Regions from separate parts of the Tumebacillus lipolyticus genome, predicted to be linked through region 3. Evidence: predicted binding sites of a transcription regulator. Region 3 holds the regulator's gene; each other region holds the start of a gene.

Region 1 (7,887 bases), on a different contig from region 3:
TCGCCGAATCGCGGCAGGGAGAGCAGCTTTTCGAGCGTCAGGCTGTCATAGAGGTCTGCCGGATCGGTGATGTTCAGCTCCGCAAAAAGCTGTTCGGCCGTCTTGATCGAAAACGTCTCGATGTCCATGCCGCCCCTGCTGGCAAAGTGTGAGATGCGATTGACCACCTGCGTCTTGCAACCGTCCACGTTCAGGCAGAACAGATGAGCTCCCTTTTCCACCAGCGTGGAGCCGCAGCTCGGACACTCGATCGGCTTTTCGATCGGCGCCGTGACCAGATCGTCATCTTCCAAGGCGAACAGCACTTCCGGAATGACATCGTTGGAGCGGCGAATGGCGATCCGCGAGCCGATCGCCACCTCTTTGCGCTGAATGTCGCCCCAGTTGTTCAAGGTCGCCCGCTGGACGGTGACCCCGCCGATGTCGACCGGTTCGAGCAGCGCGGTCGGCGTGATCTTCCCCGTGCGCCCCACATCCCAGACCACCTCTTGCAAGATCGTCGAATACTCCTCCGCCTCAAACTTGTAGGCGATCGCCCAGCGCGGAAACTTGTCGGTGTATCCGAGCGCGGTACGGGTGGCGATGTCGTTGATCTTGATCACCATGCCGTCGATCAGATAGTCGAGCTGCGCCCGGCCTTCCTGATCGAAGCGGTCGATCTCGCCGATCACGCCTTCGATGTCAGAAAATGCCTTGGAGTACGGGCCGGTCTTGATCCGGTTCTCACGAAGAAACGAGAGCATCTCCTCATGCGTCGCAAACTCGACCTGCTCCGCGTACCCGACGCCGTACAGGTATGCGTCGAGCCCTCGCTTGGCGGTGATCTCCACATTTTTTTGTCGCAGTGCGCCAGAGGCAGCATTGCGCGCGTTCTTCAACAGTTCAGCACCCGTTTCCAGCGCTTGCTTGTTGTAGTTTTCCAACACGGAGAGCGGCATGATCGCTTCGCCCTGCACTTCGATCAACCCCTGAAAGGGGATCGAGAGCGGGATCGACTTGATCGTCTTGACCTGCGGCAGAATCGACTCGCCGACGGTGCCCCGCCCGCGCGTCGCCGCTTGCACGAGCACGCCGTCCTGATAGGTCAGGTTGATCGTCAGACCGTCAAACTTCTGTTCGAGCACATACTCGGGCTCGGGTAGCGTTTGGTCAGGATGCTGTTTCTGATGGTCGGCGATCAGCTTGCGAACGCGCCTATCCCAGTCGCGCAGCTCTTCTGCGCTCTGCGCTTTGTCCAGGCTCCACAGGCGAGCAAGGTGCTTGTGTTCAGGGAAAGAGCCGACCAGAATGCCGCTTCCGACGCGATGTGTCGGGGAGTCGGGGAGCATGATGCCCGTCTCCTCCTCCAGCCGAACCAGCTCGTCATAGAGACGATCCCACTCAGCATCTGTCACTTTCGGCTTGTCCAGCGTGTAGTAATGGTAGTCGTACTCGGTGAGCAGTTCGACCAGCTCGCGCAGGCGCTGCTCTTTGTCCAGTTCTGTCACAGCTTGCTCCTCCTAAAACTTCAGCATGTGGCCGAGTTTCGCCTGTTTGGTCTTCAGGTAGCCCTCATTGTTCTCGTTGTGCTCCATCTGCAGGGCGACGCGCTCGACCACCTCCAGCCCATGTCCGGAGAGGCCTTTGATCTTGCGCGGGTTGTTGGTCAGCAGCCTGATCTTGCCGACGCCGAGATCGCGCAGGATCTGTGCGCCCAGCCCGTATTCGCGCAGATCGGCCTTAAAGCCGAGCTGCTCGTTCGCTTCGACCGTGTCATACCCTTTGTCCTGCAGCTGATATGCTTTCAGCTTGTTGATCAGGCCGATGCCGCGCCCTTCTTGGCGCATGTAGAGCAGCACGCCTTTGCCCGCTTCGTTGATCTGGCGCAGCGCCGCATCCTTTTGCGGGCCGCAGTCACAGCGATGAGAGTGGAAGATATCACCCGTCAGGCATTCGGAGTGCACGCGCACCAGCACCGGCTCATCGGGGGAGATGTCCCCTTTGACCATCGCGACATGCTCTTTGTCATCGAGCGAGTTCGTATAGGCGACCATGCGGAATTCGCCGAGCTCGGTCGGCATCCGCACATCGACCTCTCGCTTGATCATGATCTCGCTCTGCTTGCGATAGGCGATCAGGTCGGCGATCGTGATCATCTTCAGATCGAACTTCTGCGCGATCGCCTCCAGGTTGGGCACGCGAGCCATCGTGCCATCTTCGTTCAACACTTCGCAGATCACGCCGGACGGATAGGAGCCGGCGAGGCGCGCCAGGTCGACAGCCGCTTCGGTATGCCCCGCGCGGCGCAGCGTGCCGCCATCTTTGGCGATCAGCGGGAAGATGTGGCCAGGCTTGCGGAAATCTTCCGGCTTGGCATCTGCTTCGATCAGCCGCTTGACCGTGACGGAGCGCTCATAGGCGGAGATGCCGGTGGTGGTGCCCACCACCGCATCGACCGATACGGTAAAGGCGGTGCCGTGCGCGTCTGTGTTCACCTCGACCATCGTGTGCAGCGCGAGTTGCTTGGCGCGCGCTTCGGTGATCGGCACGCAGACGAGACCGCGCCCTTCTGTGATCATGAAGTTGATCACCTCCGGGGTGGCATGCTCGGTGAGCGCGACAAAATCCCCCTCGTTTTCGCGGTCTTCATCGTCGACAACGATGATCACCTTTCCTTGGCGCAGATCGTCAAGAGCCTCTTCTATGCTGTGAAAGTTTGCCATCTGGCTTCTCTCCCTCCTGAATCTAATCCTCTACTTTTATGATCGGGGCAAAGCGGGCCAGCAGTTTTTTCATGCCGATCGCCAAGTCTTCAAACTGAATGTACAGCTCAAGACTGTCGCCTTCCCCTTCTGATTTCACAATCTCGCCCAACCCCCACTTGCGGTGGGAGACCCATTCGCCGATTTCCCACGTCTCGCTCAGGTCGGCGCCAAATCCGCTGGGGACTCGGGCGCCGTTTTGCAGGCCGGGGATGTCGCTCCTCACCCGATCCTGCTGAGGCGTGCGGCGCTGCATGCCGACCTCTTCGATCAGGCTTGGCGTGATCTCCCGGATGAAGCGGGAGGGGGGATTGGCTTTAAGTTGTCCATACATCATACGCGAGCCGGCGAAAGAGAGGAACAGCTTCTCCTCTGCTCGGGTGATGCCGACATACATCAGGCGGCGCTCCTCTTCCACATCGCGCTCATCCCCTGTCGTCATCGTCCGATTGCTCGGGAAGATGCCCTCTTCCAAGCCGACGAGAAAGACGACGGGAAACTCCAGCCCTTTTGCCGCATGCAGCGTCATCAGCTTGATCGACTCCGGCCCTTCCTCCCCGTCAGACTGCTCGCTGTCGGCGATCAGCGCCACATCGGAGAGAAACTCGATCAGGCGGCTCTCTTCTGTCAGCTCGTGCTTGTTGTCAAACTCGGCGGTGACAGACAAGAACTCATCCAAGTTCTCCAGGCGCGCGTCCGCTTCCAGCGTCTTCTCCAGCTCCAGCTCCCTGCGATAGCCGGTCAGCTTCAACACCTCTTCGGTCAGCTCGGTCAGCGAGAGATATCTCGCTTGGGTGGCCAAGTTGCGAATGAGCAGGACAAACTCGCGGATCGCCGTCAGCGCTTTGCCGCGGATGCCGACGCTCTCGATCTCCATCAGCGTTTGGAACGCCGAGAGCTCATGCGCAGCCGCATAGTCGAGAATCTTGCCGACCGTCGTGTCGCCGATGCCGCGCTTGGGCACGTTGATCACCCGCACCAGCGACAGATCGTCGTTCATGTTGGCGACCAGGCGCAGATAGGCGAGGATGTCTTTGATCTCTTTGCGCTCATAGAACTTGATGCCGCCAAAGATCGTGTAGGGGACGGTCGATTTGAGCAGCGCTTCCTCGATCACGCGCGACTGGGCGTTGGTCCGGTAGAGCACGGCGATGTCGGAGTGCTTGCCCCCAGCCTTCAGATGTTCGAGCGACTGCTGGATGACGAACTGCGCTTCCGAATGCTCATCATACCCTTTGTACAGCCTGAGCTGCTCCCCTTCCGGCTTGGTCGACCAGAGGTTCTTCTCCTTGCGCTCCGCATTGTTGGCGATCACCTGGTTCGCCGCTTGGAGGATGCGCCCGGTGGAGCGATAGTTCTGCTCCAGCTTGATGATCGTCGTCTCCGGATAGTCTTTCTCAAAGTTGAGAATGTTGGTGATATCAGCCCCCCGCCAGGCGTAGATCGACTGGTCAGAATCACCGACGACGCAGAGGTTGCGCTTTTTGCTGGCCAGCTGTTGCACCAGCTTGTACTGCGCTTTGTTCGTGTCCTGGTACTCGTCGACGTGCAGGTAGTGGAGGCGGTTCTGATACAGCGACAGCACCTCTTCATGATGTTCGAACAGGTAGACCGTCTTCATGATCAGATCGTCAAAGTCGAGCGCGTTGTTCGACTTCAATTTCTTTTGATAGGCCGCATAGACGTCTGCTGCCGTCTTGCCGTACACATCGCCATCGCGGACGGTCGAGGCGAATCGCTCCGGCGTCAGCAGATCGTTCTTCGCATTGGAGATCGCAGCCAGCATGCCGCGCGGATCAAACTTTTTCGGATCGAGATTGAGCTCCTTCAAACACTGCTTGACTGCGGTCAGCTGGTCGCTTCCGTCCAAGATGGTGAACGAATTGGTGTACCCGAGCTTATCCGCATCGCGGCGCAGGACGCGCACGCACATCGAGTGAAAGGTGGAGATCCAGATGTCGTGCGCCGTCGGCCCGACGATGTTCTCCACGCGCTCCTTCATCTCGCGCGCCGCCTTGTTGGTAAAGGTGATCGCCAAGATCTGCCACGGTGCGACGCGACGCTCCAAGATCAGGTAGGCGATCCGCCGAGTCAGGACGCTCGTCTTGCCAGAGCCTGCGCCCGCGACGATCAGCAGCGGGCCCTCCTGATGCAACACCGCTTCTCTCTGCTGCGGATTGAGCCCTTGCAGCATCTGCTCTCCGCTCTGTATCGAAAACATGTGCAACACCTCATGTCATATATCGGTCGGTAGGTTTGACTCTACTGATGATAAGTATAGCAAACATAGGTTCTCCTGACCAAATACAATAAAAACAGACGCAGCGAAAAAAAACTAGGAGCTGCGTCTCATTCCAAAACTATTTTCCTCGCGAATCGGCCAGCCGCACCATCATCAGCTCCGCCGCATATCGACCGGTCCTTCTGTAGAATTTTCGAATCTGGGAGAGCTCCACATGTTCGATGTCGCGGGGCATCAGCATGTGAAATTGAATCAAGGTCGCCACTTCCAGCGCGAAATCGTGCGGATAGCCAAAGCGCGTCAGGATGCGAAACGACAGCTGCGCGCCTAAGTTTTCATGATCGTAAAAATGTCCGTCGAGGTCGGTCCGAATGTGCGAGCTCAGAATCTGCTCCCCATCGACGAGATAAAAATCGCCCGGGTCGCGCCCTTCGCGAATGTCTGCCCCGTTCTCGATGATCACTTCGTCTCGCGCCTTGTACCTGCCAAACGGCGTCTGCACCTTGCCGGTGAACTGTTTGATCCCCGGATACGCTTTGCCGATGTCGTGCAAAAGCATCGTCCAGACCATCTTCAGCGAAGTGCCAGCCACCGTCTCCGTCGCTTTGAGAATGTGTTCGTAGATCGTGAAGCGGTGATGCGGGTTGTGCTGGTCGATCGGGATGGCCCGATGCAGTTCGGGCAACCACCCTTCCAGGCGACCGTCCGCTTCCAGCTCTCTGATCAGTTGCACCGGCTGCCCGAGCAGACGATCCTCCTGCTCGCGGAAAAAGGCGGCCGCCGCCCCGTTGACCCGCTCTGGCGTGCGCACCTCGACCCGATCGAAGCTCTCGGCGAGCGTGGGAATCTGTAGCAGACGCTCACAGCGTCGCAGTTCCTGGTCGGGGCGAGCCGATTCGCCGCGCTCGCGACGCGTTTGCTCCGCTCCGATCGCCTGCTCCAGCGGGACGTTCAGATAGATCGCCTCGGTGCGATAGCCGTGCTTCTTCGCCAGCTCCAAGTAGGGTCGTCTGTATTTCGGGCTGCGGTGTTTCGCTTGGAGCACGATGCTCCGTCCGCTCTTGAGCGCTTGCTCTAGGCGCTCCAAAGTCGATGAAATCGCGCTTTCGCCTCCCGCCTTCACATTTGATCGCGCACCGCTTCGTTCGCCGTTCTCCTCATCGGCGTCGATCAGAATCTGCTCCCCGCCCTCGATCAGTTGTTGTGCAAGCTGCGATTTACCGCTGGCGGGGATTCCGACCAGCACCGTGAGCAAAGACATGGAACGCTCCCTCCTTTTTTCCTAGCATGCGCTGTTCTTGAAAAGTACACACATTCTCCGCGATCTCCTACAGTTAGTAAGTCTGATGTTATGTTATAATGGGGGAATATTCGGCCTATCCGGCTCATAAGTATGTTCGGATGCAACTGCCAGCATATTATAGAGAATGAATGGGAGTGATGACTCGAAATGAACATCGTGATGGCCCTACTCGCACTTGGATTCTTGATCTTCATCCACGAATTGGGGCATTTCTGGGCTGCACGTGCCACCGGCGTCCGCGTCGATGAGTTTGCTGTCGGATTCGGTCCGTCGATCATCAAGCACCAGCGAAACGGTGTCCTCTATCGATTGAACTGGATTCCGCTCGGCGGGTACGTGAAGATGTATGGAGAGGACAACCCAGAGGCGGCAGCCGCACCTGATAATTTTAACAATCGCCCTGTCGGCGCGCGAATCCTCGTCATCGTCGCAGGCGTGATCATGAACATCGTGGGCGCTTTTCTCATCTTGGCCTTGTTGTTCAATCTATATGGCGCCCCGACATCAGAACTGTTCATCAGCAACGTTCAACCTGACAGACCGGGAGCGGTTGCCGGACTTCAGGCTGGCGATCAGATCAAGTGGGTCGAAGGGGCGGAGCTCAAGTCGCCCGTCGATTTTAACACCGCGGTGCAAAACCATTCTGACAAGCCGCTCTCGATCGGCGTGTTGCGCGATGGCGCGCGCGTCGACCTGACCGTCACACCACAGATGAACGTTGAGGAAAACAGACCGATGATCGGAGTCGGACTTCAGCAGAAGACAAGCTTTGTCAAGCCGGGCAACTTTGTTGACAACACGGCGTATGCGTTCAAGAACACCGGCGAGCTGACCGCGATGACGTTCGACGGATTTAAAAAGCTGGTGACCGGCGCGGTCTCGTTCAAGGAGATCGGCGGGCCTGTGGAGATCATTCGCATCACCGGCCAAGCTTCTGATAACGGCGTTCCGCACTACATGTATATCGTCGCTCTGCTGTCGGTCAACCTGGCCGTTTTGAACATCTTGCCCTTCCCAGCTCTCGACGGTGGGCGGCTGGTGTTCCTGCTGATCGAATGGGTGCGCCGCGGCAAGCGGATTCCGGTGGAGCGAGAAGCGAGCATCAACTTTATCGGCATTCTCTTCCTGTTGACCCTGATGGTCGTCGTCACCTTTAAAGATGTCTTTCACATCTTCTCGAAATGAGTGCGCATCCCCTCTTCGGAGGGGATTTTTTTGTGATCAAATGTCTAACAAAAAAAACATTGACTCTGCAATCAGCTCTATGGTATTCTATTACTCGTTGACGGGTGAGCGATAGCGCTCAATCTGGCAAATGAACGATCGGAATGTAGCGCAGCTTGGTAGCGCGCACGCTTCGGGAGCGTGAGGTCCAGGGTTCGAATCCCTGCATTCCGACCATTTTTATTTCTTCCCATCAGATCGATCGGAATGTAGCGCAGCTTGGTAGCGCGCACGCTTCGGGAGCGTGAGGTCCAGGGTTCGAATCCCTGCATTCCGACCATTTTTTTCTTCCGATCAGATCGATCGGAATGTAGCGCAGCTTGGTAGCGCGCTCGCCTTGGGAGCGAGAGGTCCAGGGTTCGAATCCCTGCATTCCG
Region 2 (7,887 bases), on a different contig from region 3:
AGCGCACGTTGTCAGCGACCACTTCTGCGACGCGGACCTTTTGCCCTTCCTTGTTCTCATAGGAGCGGATTTGCAAGCGACCTTCGACTGCAGCCAAGCGCCCTTTGCGCAAATATTGTGCGCAGAGCTCGCCAAGCTTTTGCCAAACGACGATGTTGATAAAGTCTGTTTCGCGCTCGCCGTTTTGGTTCGCACGGTTGCGATCGACTGCCAGCGTGAATTGTGCAACAGCAGTACCGGACGGCGTGTAGCGCAGTTCCGGATCGGCCGTCAGACGACCGATCAAGATGATGCGGTTCAACATGAGATTTCCCTCCCTTGGTATTACCCGATGCGGATGATCAGATCGCGCAGCACACCATCGCTGATCGCAAACATCCGCTCAAGTTCTTTCGCAATCATCGTGCTCCCTTGATAGGTCATGAGCACGTAATATCCTTCTCTAACGCCTGCAATCTCATAGGCGAGTCGACGTTTGCCGATCTCTTGCAACTGAATGATTTCACCGCCGTTTTCTGTCACGACGCGCTGAAACTTGGTCACCAGCTTGTTGGTTTCCTCTTGATCCAAATCGGGGAGCAAAACGTACATCGTCTCATACTGCCGCATCGTTGCTCACCTCGCTTTGTTGATCACACGTTGAAACGGAAATGCATAACATCGCCATCGTTTACAACGTACTCTTTCCCTTCCAGACGGACTTTTCCTGCCTCTTTTGCCGCTTGCATCGACCCGTAATGCACGAGATCATCATAGGCGACCGTCTCCGCACGGATAAATCCTTTTTCGAAGTCGGTATGAATCACGCCAGCCGCTCCAGGCGCCTTCGTACCGCGATCGATCGTCCAGGCGCGAACCTCTTGAACACCTGCTGTAAAGTAGGTGATCAGGCCGAGCAGTTTGTACGCCGAACGGATCAGACGGTCAAGACCTGACTCCTGCAAGCCAAGCTCTTCGAGGAACATCAGCTTATCTTCCCCTTCCAGCTCAGCGATCTCCGATTCGACTTTCGCCGAGATGACGACCACTTCGGCGCCTTCTTCCGCAGCAAACGCACGAACCTTTTTCACCAGTTCGTTTTCTTCTGTGTTGGCCACTTCATCTTCGGCAACGTTTGCCACATACAGAACTGGCTTGATCGTCAGCAGATGGAGATCGCGAAGATGCAAGTGATCTTCCTCACTCAACTCCACGGAGCGAGCCGAATGTCCATTTTCCAGCGCATCGCGAACGCGCTCAAGCACGGCGACCTCTTCCTGAATCTTTTTGTCTCCAGCTTTTGCCGCTTTCCGGGTGCGATCCAGGCGCTTGTTGACCGATTCCATGTCGGCAAAGATCAATTCTAAGTTGATCGTTTCGATGTCAGACAGCGGGTTGACGCCACCTGCGACATGCGTGATGTTCTCGTCTTCGAAGCACCGAACCACGTGCGCGATCGCGTTGACTTCACGAATATGTCCGAGAAACTTGTTGCCGAGCCCTTCCCCACGGGAAGCACCTTCAACAAGGCCTGCAATATCTACAAATTCGAATGCGGTCGGAACCACACGATTAGGAACGACAATTTCTGTCAATTTCTGCAAGCGTTCGTCTGGTACTTCGACCACACCAACGTTCGGGTCAATCGTACAAAACGGGTAGTTTGCCGCTTCAGCACCCGCTTTGGTAATCGCATTAAAAAGGGTCGATTTGCCAACATTGGGCAAACCTACAATACCTACCGACAAAGCCATCTGGCTTACACCTCCAAAAGTAGTCCAACCCCTATTATAACAAATTCATCCCGATTTCCGCTAAATGTTTCACGTGGAACAAGAAAAAAAGTTCCCTCGCGACTGCGAAAGAACTGGATGATGGAGATGGAAGGCGACTTTTATTGGAAGGTTTCTCCCCCTTGCACCTCAGCGCCGATCGCAGGGAGCATGTCGAGGTTGTTCCCCGACTCTGGCTGGCCATCACCCGCACTGCTTTCGATGCTCCAATTGCCAGCTCGATCTAACGAGGTGATCGAGTCAAACTTTCCTTCACTCACTTCCTGGATCGCCTGTTCGATGGGGATCACTCGTCCTGTATGTGTCATCAGTTCTGCGATGTTCCCGTACTGATCTTTGTTCACCGCGATGATCTTTTCACCCATAGACACATCCCTCCTTTTCGTCAGGATGTGCAGAACTTCATTCGATTATCCAAGCGTTCTAAGGTCGAGATGCTCATCCGATATTCTCCAGATGAGCATCTCCACACACCTTTTCCAAACAAACAACTAGTGGCGCTCCGCATGACTGACGCGCTCTTTTAAGCGGTCTTGTTCGTCACGCAAACTTTTTATTTCGTGAAGCGCCTCCTCATATTTTGCATTTGTGTCAGCGACCATTCGAATGAGATCGGAGATCATTCTTTCCAATCGATCAAAACCTTCTCTGAGCGTCTGCTCGATGCGATCCCACCGCTTGATAAATTGTTCGTGCCTGTTGTCCTCATTGAGGTGTCGCCCAGTTTGTCCAAATGGTGAGGTTACTCTTATCAAGTGCTGGTCGTTGCGTTCAATCCCTACATCTTGTCCTTTCAGGTACTGTTCGCTACTTTCGAATCGCTTGTCGTGATCCTGCAAATGATGCTCAAAACATGAAATTCGCTCAACACCCTCAACTCGTTTTTCAAGCTTGTCCATCCGATTTTCCAAATTGCTCATGCGGTTTCCATGCTTGTCCATCCGATTTTCCAAATTGCTCATGCGGTTTCCATGCTTGTCCATCCGATTTTCCAAATTGCCCATGCGGTTTCCATGCCTGTCCATCCGGTTTTCCAAATTGCCAATTCGATCTGTGCGCATTCGAATACCTCCTCAAAAGTGAGAAAAAGGTTGACCCTTGTCAGGGTCACGTATTTGAGATCAGGAGGTATTTCACAATTGATATAGATATTGTAGCACAGATGAATAACGATGGAATCCTTTACTACCTTTCAAAAGCTATCAAGATTTCGACAGTCTCCCTTTTATCTTGTGATGGTTTTCCGAGCTTGAAGCGAGGCTGCGAGAATTTGGTCAGCGCGGAATGTGCGGGGCTTTTTGCGCAAATAGCAATACGCCTGAATCCCCTCTTCTGTCACGCCAGTCACTTGCACGACACGTTGAGAAATCGTCCCTTTGCTGTCCAGATAGATCAGTGAGACAGGCCGATGCTCTCGATGAGCGATTTCGATTTCCTTTCTCCCTTGAATCGTCATATCGCCACCTCCACTCCTTATCCATCACTTGTTCTCTATACTCATTATATACGAACACACGTTCTTTAAGCTACAAAAATAAGAACAAACGTTCCTGTTTTTGTAGCCTTTTTCAACCTTCCAGAACTGCTCAGCCAGACAACCAAGAATTCCATTGCCAATAGAAACCCACAAGATGCAACCCATCGCCTCCCGCAAATCCGATACACAACCATTTCAGATTGGGGCTCTCCGTCGAGGAGCAAGACATGATCAACTGAAACATTTCGATCGACCGCCCAGACTCAAGCACATGACTGCGTCCCAACTGTGATCATACGTTCCATATCCAAATATATGCTCCACTCGATGCGCTCGATCCATCAACTATGCATTGGCAGTCCCCAACATTTCCTCCCCATACATTTTGACAACATAAAAAGACTCTTCCCCATTCCTGGAGAAGAGTCATCACGCTCAAGACATTTTTTCAATTTGTACCAAACAGTCGTACTGTGCCGAGCCGATGCCCAAGTCGCTCCGGCGGTTTGAAGTCAATCGGTTGAGCGCCGTTCCTCTGTTGCCCCACCAGCCTTCTTCAATCTTGACCGTGCGCTTGTGCTGCCCCGAGACGATCTTTGCGTTTCCGAGCACTTCACCGCGGTCGTTGTACACCCGCACCAGATCACCATCCTGCACCCCGACCTGTTGCGCCACCAACGAGGAGATTTCCACGATCGGGCGCTCTGGCATCTTCAACACATGATAATGCTGCGAATTCAACGAACGCCGCGGATGGATCGTCAGCAGGTGATACGGATAAAGCTTGGCCCGCTCTCGATCCCGGCGCGGACTTTCCACCGGCTCCTCATAGATCGGAATGGCAGAGGCGCCCTCCGCTTCTGCCAGCGCAGAGGAAAACTCATACTTGCCAGATGGGGTTCCGAAGCGATAATCGGACCACGCCACAGGCTCCTGGTGGGCCTGTAGCACGCTTTTTTCCTGTAAGAGCTCACGGGTGATACCCGCTTCCGCAAGCGGCGCCATCGCCTCGTTCATCCACGTGTGCAGATCATGTCCGAACTGCTCGCCAAAGCCCAGCTCTTCCGCCAATCCCTGAAAGACCATCCAGTCTGGTCTCGTCTCCCCTTGCGGCTCAACCACGCGGTTGACATAGGCGAGGTAGGAGTGCCACATCGAGGAATACATGATGTCCTCTTCCTCAAACACGGTCGTGCAGGGCAAAAAGTAATCGGCGATCTCCCCGGTGTCATGCATGAACATGTCGACCACCACTTTGCATGGGATCGACTCGTACGCCTCTAGCGTCTTCCCCGTCTCTGGCAGCTGGGCAACAGGATTGGAACGCGTGACGAACAGCACGCGAACGGGATGATCCGTCTGTTGCGCCTGCAAGACCTCATCCGCCTGCGTGATCTTGGTGAACGCCCGATACTCGCTTCGCGCCTCCGGTTTCATCATCGCCTGATAGTCGAAGCGATGCACCTGATTGGCATAGTGAACCCCGCCGCCTGAACGACCGACCTGACCGCTCATCGCCGTCAGCGCATCGATCAGTCGAATCGTGTTGCCTCCGTTCGCGTAGCGCTGCAGCCCAAGGCCTAAGAGCGTCGCGACCGCCCGCCCCGATCCATAGCGCTCCGCCAGCCAGCGAATGTCTTCAGCTGGCACATCTGTCACTTCGGCAGCCATCTCCACCGTCCAGGTCTGCACATACTCTTCGAACGCAGGGAAACCGACCGCATGCTCCGCTACGAACTGTCGATCGACCAGCCCCGTCTGAACCAGATGGCAGGCCATGCCCAGCGCCAGCGCCCCATCCGTCCCCGGTCGCGGTTGAAGCTGCCGCACCGCCTTGCTGCTCAAGTCGGTCATCAGCGGATCGATGATCACCAGCTCTGCCCCACGATTCATCGCCGTTTTTAAAAAGGGCATCATGTGCATGTTCGTCACCGATACGTTGCGCCCCCAGACGACGATCGTATCCGTATGGTCTGCCAGATCGTACGGATCATGGCTCTTGCCGAAGCCAAAATCATATTTTTGCGCTTCTAATCCTGCTCCCCAACAGATCGAGCCGATCGTATCGGTAAACCCGCCAAACAGGTTAAAAAAGCGCGCCTCCAAGTTTTTCAACAACCCGGACGATCCGTAATCATAATGATGCATCACCGCAGTCGGGCCGAACTCCTGACGCGCCTGCCGCATCTGCTCAGCAATCTCTCGCAACGCCTGTTCCCAAGAGACAGCCTGCCAGGCGCCCTCCACCTTTTTCAGCGGCGTCAACACCCGCTCTGGATGATAGAGACGATCGACCAGCTTCCGACCTTTGATGCAGAGTGAGCCAAGCGTGATCGGATGATCCGGATCTCCCTCCACCTTGATCAGCTTGCCATCTTCCACATGAGCGATCATGCCACAGCAATCCCAACAATCGAGCGGGCAGGCGGTGCGAATCGTCTTCACCGCCATCTTAGGAGTCGCTCCCTTTCCTCCGCAACACTTTGCGCAGATTCCGTTCAAAGTCGCGCCGGGGAATCATGACAGATCGCCCACAATTGACACATTTCATGCGTATGTCCATGCCCATGCGAATCACTTCCCACTCATTTGCACCACAGGGATGGCCTTTCTTCATCTGTACAACATCCCCCAGCTCAAACTGTTTCGCCTCCATCGCGCCTCTCTCCTCAACCGATCAGTTTCCTGCTGCCGCTTTCTTCTCATCCACTTCTGCTTGTCCTGGAAACAATGCAACTTGCTTTGGATAAGGAATCTCAATGCCTTCTTTGATAAATGCTTTCATGATCTCGTGCCGCAAGATGCGACCGACACCATAATGCTCCATCGGCTTGCAGTCGAGCGTCATCCGCACCACCGCATTCGATGGACCGAACGTCTGCACGCCGAGCACCTGCGGCTCACCGACAACATTTTCATTCTCCAGCTGTACCTGAACGCCAACCGCTTTGAGCACTTCATACACACGCTGTAAATCTTCTTCAAAAGCGACCGATATATCGACAACTGCCAAAGAATTCGTCTTCGAGTAGTTGGTTACCTGCATGATCTGCGAATTGGGGATGATGTGGATCTCGCCCGTGTAGGCGCGCACTTTTGTGATTCTGAGGCCCACCTCTTCCACATTCCCGCGGATTTGCAAATTGGTGTTGACCATCACATTATCACCGACGCCAAACTGGTCTTCAAAGATGATAAAGAAGCCTGTGATCACATCTTTCACCAAGCTCTGGGCGCCAAACCCGATCGCCAGACCGGCCACGCCTGCACCTGCCACCAGCGTCGTCACATTCACCCCGATGTTGGACAAAACGGTCAGCACAGCTAAGAAGTATACCACGTACCGCAAAATGTTTATCAGCAGTGCGATGATCGTCTTTCCACGCCGTTCGTCCATGCGCATCGTCCGGTGGGACAGCACTCGCTCAATCATGATCCGTCCAAAATTCATCAGGACTTTTGCTGCGACCAGAATCAGGACGATCTTGAACACAATCCATCCCAATCCGATCCAAAAGTCGGAAGTCCCCAGCTTATCGAGCAACTCGGTAATCGCTAATTTGATCTTGTCCATCTTATCCTCCTGCGTGAAATCCCTTGTTGTCTTCCTGATCCTTGCTCAAATCGCGGTGCGTTTGGGATAGGAGATCAGATTGACTCATATCGATCATCGAGCGGCTTAAAGTATCCTCGAATCACAATTTCTTTCTCGGTCAGTACCTCTTGTACGCGCTGAAAGTCTTGCGGGAAAAAATCGATCGAAAGCGCACATCCGGCTGTCACCGACTTCGGGGTCGGACGAATGTCGATATCCAAACCTGCACCTTCCAACTCCGCTTCTGCTCGCAGCGCATGATGCGTGGAGTCGAACGCTACCAGCCAATATTCGAAGGCCACTTCCTCCATCTCCTCTACCAAAAAATAAACCGATACAAGGCGTGAACAAAGAGTGACTCCATCAGACCTTCATCGAGCCACTGCATGCCTTGTAGCCAACAGATCAAACCGAACAGGCTGACCAGATAGGTGGAGAGCGTAAGCCCGATGCCTAGCCCCATCACACTGCCGAATACGGGTGAACGCCACATCCCATGCGCATCTCTCCATAGTGTCTCATAGACGCGCAAGATCATTTGCATTCCGACAAAGACCGCCCCACTCATCAACCCGAGCAAAAAAAGTTCGAAAAAACGCTCAACAACTGCCGGTGCGTGCGTGTTGAAACCCTGTAACACCGCTTGTGTCGATTCCAATTCTAAAAAACCGTTCGAATAGGGAGATGTTTTCACCAGATGTCCTGCCATCCACTTGGCCAGCCCGAAACTCCAGCCTTCATCGAACAACACTTTTTTTAAATAGGGGATCGACAGCGTGATCACCACAAGCGGCATGACCAAAGCTAACGCGTCGATACAGGTGCGTAAAAAACCGCGCTTCCAGCCGAAATAGGCGCACCACACGATCACGACCAACAACAGCAAATCAACCATCCGCTTCTCCTCCGCTCCCTTATCCATCGTTCTCTTCTCAGGGTATGTCCTCGGAGGAGCGCATAGGACATGCGTTTCGCAGCACGGTATAAAGCTGCTACCAATCGCATATACTAGTAAAACCTATGAACTGCGGAGGAGAGCCAGA
Region 3 (7,887 bases):
TTCTGTACCATTGGCATCGCTGATCGGTTCAGAAAGCGCATCAATCGGTGGACTTTTGTTGTCATGGTCGATTCCAATGCTATTTTTCGGTGTCACCTGTTTCGTCATTGCCACTTTGTTGTCTACAAAAGCTGCGATCGGCTGTTGTCTCTTGGTATGGTCGATTGAGGTGCTGTTTCATGAACATTTAAAAGTCTTCGACCTGTTCTCAGCACCTGGTGATCTGTATTTTCTTGAATCCAGATGGGTAGCATTCGGGATCATCTTGCTGTTGCTCAGTCTCTTTTACAACAAAAAGCGATGGGTGGGAACGAGCGTTTGAACATGCGGATTCTGGTAAAGAGCGTTGGGTACAGCATCGGATCGATGACGATCTTAGATCAGATTCAACATACCTTTACGACGGGGGTCACTTTTGTGATCGGCCGCAATGGAGCTGGCAAAAGCTCGTTGCTCAAATTGCTGACCACAGTGATCCCGCCGAGTTGCGGGGAGATTCTGTTCACTCAGTCGAGCATACAACCACAGTTGGGAAGGCATCGGAAAGTTTTATCAATCGAAGAGGTGCGCAGATTGATCGGCTATTTGCCTCAAGAGTTCACCGGCTATCCGCAAATGACGGTTGAACAATTCATAAAAAATACGGCAATCCATAAAGGTATCCCCCCTTCGCGGGTGAGAAGTCGAGTCGAAGAGATGATCACAGGCACTCGCTTGCATTCTCTGCGCAAGAAAAAACTCCGCCATCTATCCGGGGGTGAATTGCAAAAGGTCGGACTTATTCAAGCGGTGATTCACGACCCTCCGATCTGCATCTTGGATGAGCCGTTCGAACATCTAGACCTAGAAGAGATGCTCTACTTTCGCCATCTGCTGCAACGGTTGTCGCAACATTCGGTCGTGATCATCAGCACACACCAGATTGAACAGATCGATCTACTGGGGACAGCCGATGTGATGGTGATCGAAAGTGGTGCGTTGAGAGCGAGTGGAACCGTTCAGTCGCTAGGAGATCTGCACCGATTTTTTATGGTATAGTGAAAAGGACGTTTTAGAGATGGGAGAGACGTGCTTTGTCCTTGTTGCAACTCTTACAAAATCCGACTTGGCTTCAGCTCACCGCCAAGATTGAAAAGAAGATTTCCGAACAGTTTGCTCTGATCGACGATACGGTCGTCTACAACCAAGCGAAGATGCTCCAAGCGTTTCAAGAGGAGCGGGTGAGCGATTTTCATTTTGCCTCTTCGACCGGGTACGGCCATAACGACGCAGGTCGAGAAGTGCTTGAGCGCGTCTATGCGAAAGCGTTCGGAGCAGAATCTGCATTGGTTCGCCCACACATCGTCTCGGGAACGCATGCGATCGCGCTGGCGCTCTATGGTGTTTTGCGCCCAGGCGATGAGTTGCTCTACCTGACAGGCAAGCCGTATGACACGTTGGAAGAGGTGATCGGCGTCCGCGGAGAGTCGGGGGAGGGGTCGTTGAAAGAGTATGGTATCTCCTTCGACTCGGTGCCGCTAAAAGGCGATCAGGTCGACTACGAACTCGCTGCAAAGCGGATCAAACCGAACACGAAGATGATCGGCATTCAGCGCTCGGCGGGCTACTCGTGGCGCTCCTCCTTTTCGGTCGAGCAGATCGGGGAGATGGTGCGCTTCGTCAAAGGGATCAAGCCGGATGTGATCGTCTTCGTCGACAATTGCTACGGCGAATTTACGGAGCGGCGTGAACCGACAGAAGTGGGCGTAGACCTGATCGTCGGTTCGCTGATTAAAAATCCTGGCGGCGGCTTGGCGCACAGCGGTGGGTATGTAGCTGGACGCGCCGATCTGGTGCACCGCGCTGCCTGCCGTCTGACGGCGCCTGGCATCGGAGCGGAGCAGGGCGCGATGCTCGGAACCAACCGCACGATGTTCCAGGGGTTCTTTTTGGCACCCAACGTGGTCGGGGAAGCGGTGAAAGGTGCCGTCTTTGCTGCTGCGCTATTCGAAGAGCTCGGATTGGTCACACATCCAGCCTCCACAGCGCCGCGCACAGACATCATCCAAGCGGTTCAGCTCGGCACGCGGGAGAGGTTGATCTCGTTTTGCCAATCGATCCAAGCGGCAGCCCCGGTCGATTCGCATGTCAAGCCGGAACCGTGGGCGATGCCCGGCTACGCGGATGAGGTGATCATGGCGGCAGGAGCGTTCATTCAGGGCTCGTCGATCGAACTGTCTGCCGATGGACCGATTCGCGAGCCGTACATCGGCTATCTGCAGGGCGGTCTGACCTATGCGCATGCGAAAGTGGCTGTGCTTTCTGCAGTTGCAGCGCTGAAAGAGAAAGGACTGCTGTAACAGTTGTCATACGGAACATCAGAAAAGACCATGTTAAAAGTGACGTCAGTCGCTTTGAGTATGGTCTTTTGCTGTTGGCCGGTGAGCCAGAAAAAAATCTATGTCAGATTTCCTTACATGCGTTGACACCTATCCTTGACACGGCATATAATATGGCTATCACAGGAGAGGCGTTGATGTGAATGAACGATGAACTCAGACGCAATCTCGCCCTTTTTCCGATTGGCATCGTCCAGAAGCTAACCGATCTCACTGCCCGGCAAATTCGCTACTATGAGCAACATAACTTGGTACAGCCGGCGCGCACAGAAGGAAATCAACGATTGTTTTCCTTTAATGACGTGGAACGCTTGCTCGAAGTCAAGCGGCTGATCGACCAAGGGCTGAATATTGCAGGGATCAAGACGGTGCTTGGGCCTGCCAAGACCGCTTCAAGCCTCCTGCCTGATACAAAGAAAGAACAGGCGGAGAGAGTGGCTCAAGATGCGAAACGCGATCTGACCGATCGCGAGCTTCGCGAAAGGTTGAAACAGGAAATGCTGCGTCGTCCGGGCATGCAGGGGCACAACCCGTTTAATGCTGGCGATCTGTCGCGGTTTTTCCACTAAAACAATATAGAGCATTCATTCCTATGAGGGTGGAGCCTAAGGAGGAGAACCAGAAATGAACTACAGCACAGAAGACATCAAACGCATGGCGAAAGAAGAGAACGTGCGGTATATCCGCCTGCAATTCACCGATCTGCTTGGCGTCATCAAGAATGTAGAGATTCCGGTGTCTCAGCTTGACAAAGCGCTGGACAACAAGATGATGTTTGACGGTTCCTCCATCGATGGCTTCGTTCGCATCGAAGAGTCCGATATGTACCTGTATCCGGACCTGAACACCTGGTTGATCTTCCCGTGGGAGACAGAGAAAGGCTACAAGGTAGCCCGCCTGATCTGCGACATCTACATGCCGGACGGCACCCCGTTCCCAGGCGACCCGCGCTCCACCTTGAAGCGCGCGCTGGAAGAGGCAAAAGCGATGGGCTTCGACACGATGAACGTAGGTCCGGAACCGGAGTTTTTCCTGTTCAAGCTTGACGAGCAAGGAAACATCACGACTGAGGTGAACGACCAAGGCGGATACTTTGACCTCGCACCGGTCGACCTCGGTGAAAACTGCCGCCGTGAGATCGTGCTGACGCTGGAAGAGATGGGCTTTGAGATCGAAGCTTCTCACCATGAAGTCGCTGTTGGCCAACATGAGATCGACTTCAAATACACAGATGCTGTCACCGCAGCAGATAACATCATGACCTTCAAGCTGGTGGTGAAAACGATCGCTCGCAAGCACGGCCTGCACGCGACGTTCATGCCGAAGCCGATCTTTGGCATCAGCGGCTCGGGCATGCACTGCCACCTGTCCCTGTTCAACGGCAAAGTGAACACGTTCTTCGACGACAAGGATGAGCTGGGCTTGTCTCAGACGGCAAAACATTTCCTGGCTGGCGTGCTGTTGCATGCTCGCGGCTTTACTGCGATCACCAACCCGACGGTCAACTCGTTCAAACGTCTGGTTCCTGGCTATGAAGCGCCTTGCTACATCGCATGGTCTGCGAAAAACCGTTCGCCGCTCGTTCGCATTCCGGCATCGCGCGGTCTTTCCACCCGCATCGAGGTGCGCAACCCAGATCCGGCGTGCAACCCGTACCTCGCGTTGGCTGCGATGCTGCAATCAGGTCTGGATGGCATCCGCCGCGAACTGCAGCTGACAGACCCAGTGAACCGCAATATCTACGTGATGAACGAAGAAGAGCGTCTCGAAGCTGGCATTCACTCCTTGCCTTCCTCGCTGAAAGAGGCGATCGATGAGCTGTTGGCTGACGAGGTGATCGTCAAAGCGCTCGGCGAGCACGTGATCGCGAACTTTGTGGAAGCGAAGCAAATCGAGTGGGATATGTTCCGCACGACCGTTCACGAATGGGAGCGCACGCAGTACCTGACCACATACTAAACAGCAAAAGCCCCGTCCGATGGACGGGGCTTTTTATCGTTCAATCACATGATCTCTCTGAAAACGCCGATCACTTTGCCGAGGATGGAAACGTTTGCATAGCGCATCGCTTCCATGGTCGGATTCTCCGGTTGCAGGCGGATATGATCAGCTTCTCGATAAAACCGCTTGACGGTCGCTTCGTCATCTTCGGTCATCGCTACGACGATCTCGCCGTTCAGGGCGGTCGCCTGTTGGCGGACGATCACGAGATCGCCATCATAGATGCCCGCATCGATCATCGACTCTCCGACAACGTTTAGCAGGAAGACGTTGTTGTCACCGACAAAACGGGTCGGCAGCGGGAAATAATCCTCGACATTTTCGATCGCGGTGATCGGCGTGCCTGCGGTCACGCGGCCGACGATCGGCGCCATCACAGTCGAATATTCAAAGCGAGAGTCGGTCGACTGATCCAAGTCGAGCACTTCGATCGCTCGTGGCTTGGTCGGGTCGCGGCGAATCAGCCCCTTCTGTTCCAAGCGTGCCAGATGGCCGTGCACGGTAGAACTGGAAGCGAGACCGACCGCTTCGCCAATCTCGCGAACGGACGGTGGGTACCCTTTGTCTTTTACTTCTCTCTTGATGAACTCCATGATCTCTTGCTGACGCTTCGATAGCTTTATCATGTCAAATACACTCCTCGACTACAGGGTATGAGTAGGTTATCAGAATGAGAAAATATGTTCGCAGATTGATTGTTGAAAGAATTATACCACAGGTTGGTAATAGATACAAACGTAAGTTCTTATTTTCTCAATGCTGGCGAGCGTTCGGACAGTTTCCGCGCATGTGAGAAGGTCGTGCTATAATCAAAGCATCAACATATAAATGCAAGGGGGAGTGGCAGATGCGGTTAGCCGATAAGACTGCGATCATCACCGGCGGGGCAAACGGGATCGGAAAAGAGACGGCGCTGCTGTTCGCCAAAAACGGTGCGAAGCTGATCATTGCCGACTTTGATGAGCACAGCGGAACCTCGACAGTCGAAGAGGTTCGAGCGCTCGGTGCACAGGCGCATTTTGTAAAAGCGGACGTATCGGCTGCAGACGATGTGAACCAGCTCGTTACGCGCACAGTCGAAGCTTTCGGCCGCGTCGACATTCTGGTGAACAACGCGGGCATCACGCGCGATGGTTGGCTGGTCAAGATGGAACAAGCACAGTGGGAACGGGTGATCGGGATCAACCTGACCGGCGTCTTTCTCTGCACGCAAGCGGTGGCAGGGGTGATGATCGCCCAAGGGGAAGGCGTGATTCTAAACGCGGCGTCTGTCGTCGCTCTGTACGGGAACGTCGGCCAGACCAACTATGCGGCGACGAAAGCGGGCGTGATCGGGATGACCAAAACGTGGGCGAAAGAGCTCGGGCCAAAAGGTGTGCGGGTCAACGCGGTCGCCCCGGGATTTGTTGCGACGGCGATGACCGAAAAGGTGCCGGAAAAGGTCTTGCAGCTGATGAAGGAGCAGACGCCGTTGCGCAGGCTCGGTCAACCGCGAGATATTGCCAACGCCTATCTGTTTTTGGCATCAGATGAGGCGAGCTTCATCAATGGTGCGGTGCTGTCTGTCGATGGAGGCTTGAGCTTCTGAACGGATCGATCGGCACAGCAGTCTCATTTTGACAAAGATTGAAGAACGTACTACTATATTTTTACGATGCGCAAAGTATTGCAAAAGCGCGAGGTGAACAGGGAAATGCGACGGGGCAACCTGTCAGGTCGTTTTTCCAGATAAATGGTTGTGCTGCAAAGCCTTGCTACATAGTTTCGCGCATCGACAGGGAGGTACATACTGATGAATCTAGTTCCGTACGTCGTGGAACAAACCAGCATGGGAGAGCGTTCCTATGACATCTACTCACGGATGTTAAAAGATCGCATCATCTTCTTAGGTACCGAGATTAACGATAACGTGGCCAACTCGATTATCGCACAGTTGCTGTTCCTCGCGGCTGATGATCCGGACAAAGACATTCATCTCTACATCAATACACCGGGCGGTTCGACGTCTGCCGGCATGGCGATCTATGACACGATGCAATACATCAAACCTGATGTATCGACGATCTGCCTCGGCATGGCAGCCTCGATGGGAGCTGTCTTGCTGGCAGCAGGCGCAGATGGCAAGCGGATCGCACTGCCGAACGCAGAGATCATGATCCACCAGCCGCTCGGTGGAGCACAGGGGCAAGCGTCCGACATGGAGATTCAAATGGAACGCATGCTGCGCACGAAAAAGCTGTTGACCACCGTCCTTGCTGAGCGCTCCGGCAAGCCATATGACAAAGTGGCGTCCGACATGGATCGCGACTACTGGCTGTCAGCCCAGGAAGCGCAAGAGTACGGCTTGATCGACAAGGTGATCGAGAAGCTGTAAGGCACCACACCGACCACCGTGAGCGGATCCACCGCTTGCGGTGGTCTTTTCGTCTTCCTGAGGAGCGAGGTTCGGGCAAGGCAGGAAGCTGATCTTGCGGTGAGATTGTGCTACACTCAAAGTGAGGTGAGAACAAAATGATCATCGATGTGAGCGACGTTGCGGTGGAGCGGATGAAGGAAATGCTGGCCGAAAAGGATGGCGAGCAGTTGGGCGTGCGCATCTATGTGTTGCCGGGCTGAGGCGGTCCTACCTATAAATTGGCTCTGGATGAGCCAACACACAGAGATACGCAAGTGATGGAGTCGGGCATTTTGTTCCTGTTTGGCGCGAAGACGGCGACACTCGTACAGGATCTTGTGATCGATTATGAGGAGAGCGAAGGATTTTCGATCTACGATGAAAGCATCCCGAGCTCACAATGTTGAGCGACTTTCGCTGGAAGTACATAGAAATATGATCGATCACGCATCGATTCTGATCGATCGCCCCAAGACCTCTTGAGCGGAGGTCTTTTTTTTGTAAAATCTGTAACCAAATGCGGGGAATGCTCGTCTATATAAAGGAAGGAATCGTTGCTGAAACTGTGAGAGCGAGAGGAGGGCCGAATTCGATATCTCATCGATTCCCTGCACAATATGGTGAATGATCGAGAATTTGACTCGAACCATAGATCGAAAGGACGAGCAAGGCGGTATTTCTTGGATCGAACGCGAAGGAGGCGATCGAGGGTGGATATGGCGAACTGGCAGGTGAGCATGACGATGCCCAAGCTGGACCAAGTGGAAAAATATACATGTATCTTAAAAGCTCTCGGCTACGAAACAGGCGAGCCTGAAGCGGTACATGATGGGTGGATCGTCAAGTGGAGACACAATTACGATAGCGCATCATAAGTCTGAAATTTCAGACCAAATGACAGTCAATTTGAGGTTTTGGTTGTCATAAGATTTTTTATGTTCACTCAGAATTGGTAATAAGCGAAAAAATCTGAAAAAAACGGGCGCCATTCGCTTTTTTGGGTGGTGCTTTTTTCTTATTCTTGCTAAGGTAGTAAAGGAAGCAGTAAAAGAGTGTAGGAATGGGGGAGAAGGGTGAACAAAAGAGCGATTGTCTGGACCGGAGTCCTCGTCG

Evidence for each region. Region 3 encodes LexA, which represses DNA repair genes until DNA is damaged. Its sites were predicted from a motif close to CGAACATATGTTCG; they were not measured.
Region 1: a site for LexA is predicted at 5,023-5,036, ahead of pcrA (DNA helicase PcrA). Genes of this name have one in related genera too.
Region 2: a site for LexA is predicted at 3,280-3,293, ahead of ACFSOY_RS11470 (WYL domain-containing protein). Genes of this name have one in related genera too.

The regions. Positions count from the first base shown of each region.
Region 1 is NZ_JBHUIO010000005.1:457,818-465,704, forward strand. Features, by position in the region: gene ligA (NAD-dependent DNA ligase LigA) at 1-1,478, opposite strand, end outside; gene ACFSOY_RS07545 (bifunctional 3,4-dihydroxy-2-butanone-4-phosphate synthase/GTP cyclohydrolase II) at 1,500-2,702, opposite strand; gene pcrA (DNA helicase PcrA) at 2,725-4,962, opposite strand; gene ACFSOY_RS07555 (AAA family ATPase) at 5,102-6,244, opposite strand; gene rseP (RIP metalloprotease RseP) at 6,434-7,471, shown strand; tRNA gene ACFSOY_RS07565 (tRNA-Pro) at 7,611-7,687, shown strand; tRNA gene ACFSOY_RS07570 (tRNA-Pro) at 7,714-7,790, shown strand; tRNA gene ACFSOY_RS07575 (tRNA-Pro) at 7,815-7,887, shown strand, end outside.
Region 2 is NZ_JBHUIO010000005.1:1,359,729-1,367,615, forward strand. Features, by position in the region: gene ACFSOY_RS11445 (single-stranded DNA-binding protein) at 1-304, opposite strand, end outside; gene rpsF (30S ribosomal protein S6) at 325-609, opposite strand; gene ychF (redox-regulated ATPase YchF) at 633-1,733, opposite strand; gene ACFSOY_RS11460 (DUF3892 domain-containing protein) at 1,874-2,137, opposite strand; gene ACFSOY_RS11465 (hypothetical protein) at 2,264-2,776, opposite strand; gene ACFSOY_RS11470 (WYL domain-containing protein) at 2,998-3,228, opposite strand; gene ACFSOY_RS11475 (molybdopterin-containing oxidoreductase family protein) at 3,685-5,700, opposite strand; gene ACFSOY_RS11480 (DUF951 domain-containing protein) at 5,702-5,905, opposite strand; gene ACFSOY_RS11485 (mechanosensitive ion channel family protein) at 5,927-6,823, opposite strand; gene ACFSOY_RS11490 (putative Se/S carrier protein) at 6,898-7,155, opposite strand; gene ACFSOY_RS11495 (hypothetical protein) at 7,161-7,739, opposite strand; gene yyaC (spore protease YyaC) at 7,887-7,887, shown strand, end outside.
Region 3 is NZ_JBHUIO010000002.1:340,394-348,280, reverse strand. Features, by position in the region: gene ACFSOY_RS01000 (hypothetical protein) at 1-322, shown strand, start outside; gene ACFSOY_RS00995 (ATP-binding cassette domain-containing protein) at 325-1,038, shown strand; gene ACFSOY_RS00990 (methionine gamma-lyase family protein) at 1,074-2,339, shown strand; gene ACFSOY_RS00985 (MerR family transcriptional regulator) at 2,522-2,947, shown strand; gene glnA (type I glutamate--ammonia ligase) at 3,003-4,337, shown strand; gene lexA (transcriptional repressor LexA) at 4,382-5,005, opposite strand; gene fabG (3-oxoacyl-ACP reductase FabG) at 5,227-5,967, shown strand; gene clpP (ATP-dependent Clp endopeptidase proteolytic subunit ClpP) at 6,172-6,753, shown strand; gene ACFSOY_RS00960 (hypothetical protein) at 7,485-7,649, shown strand; gene ACFSOY_RS00955 (beta-N-acetylglucosaminidase domain-containing protein) at 7,848-7,887, shown strand, end outside.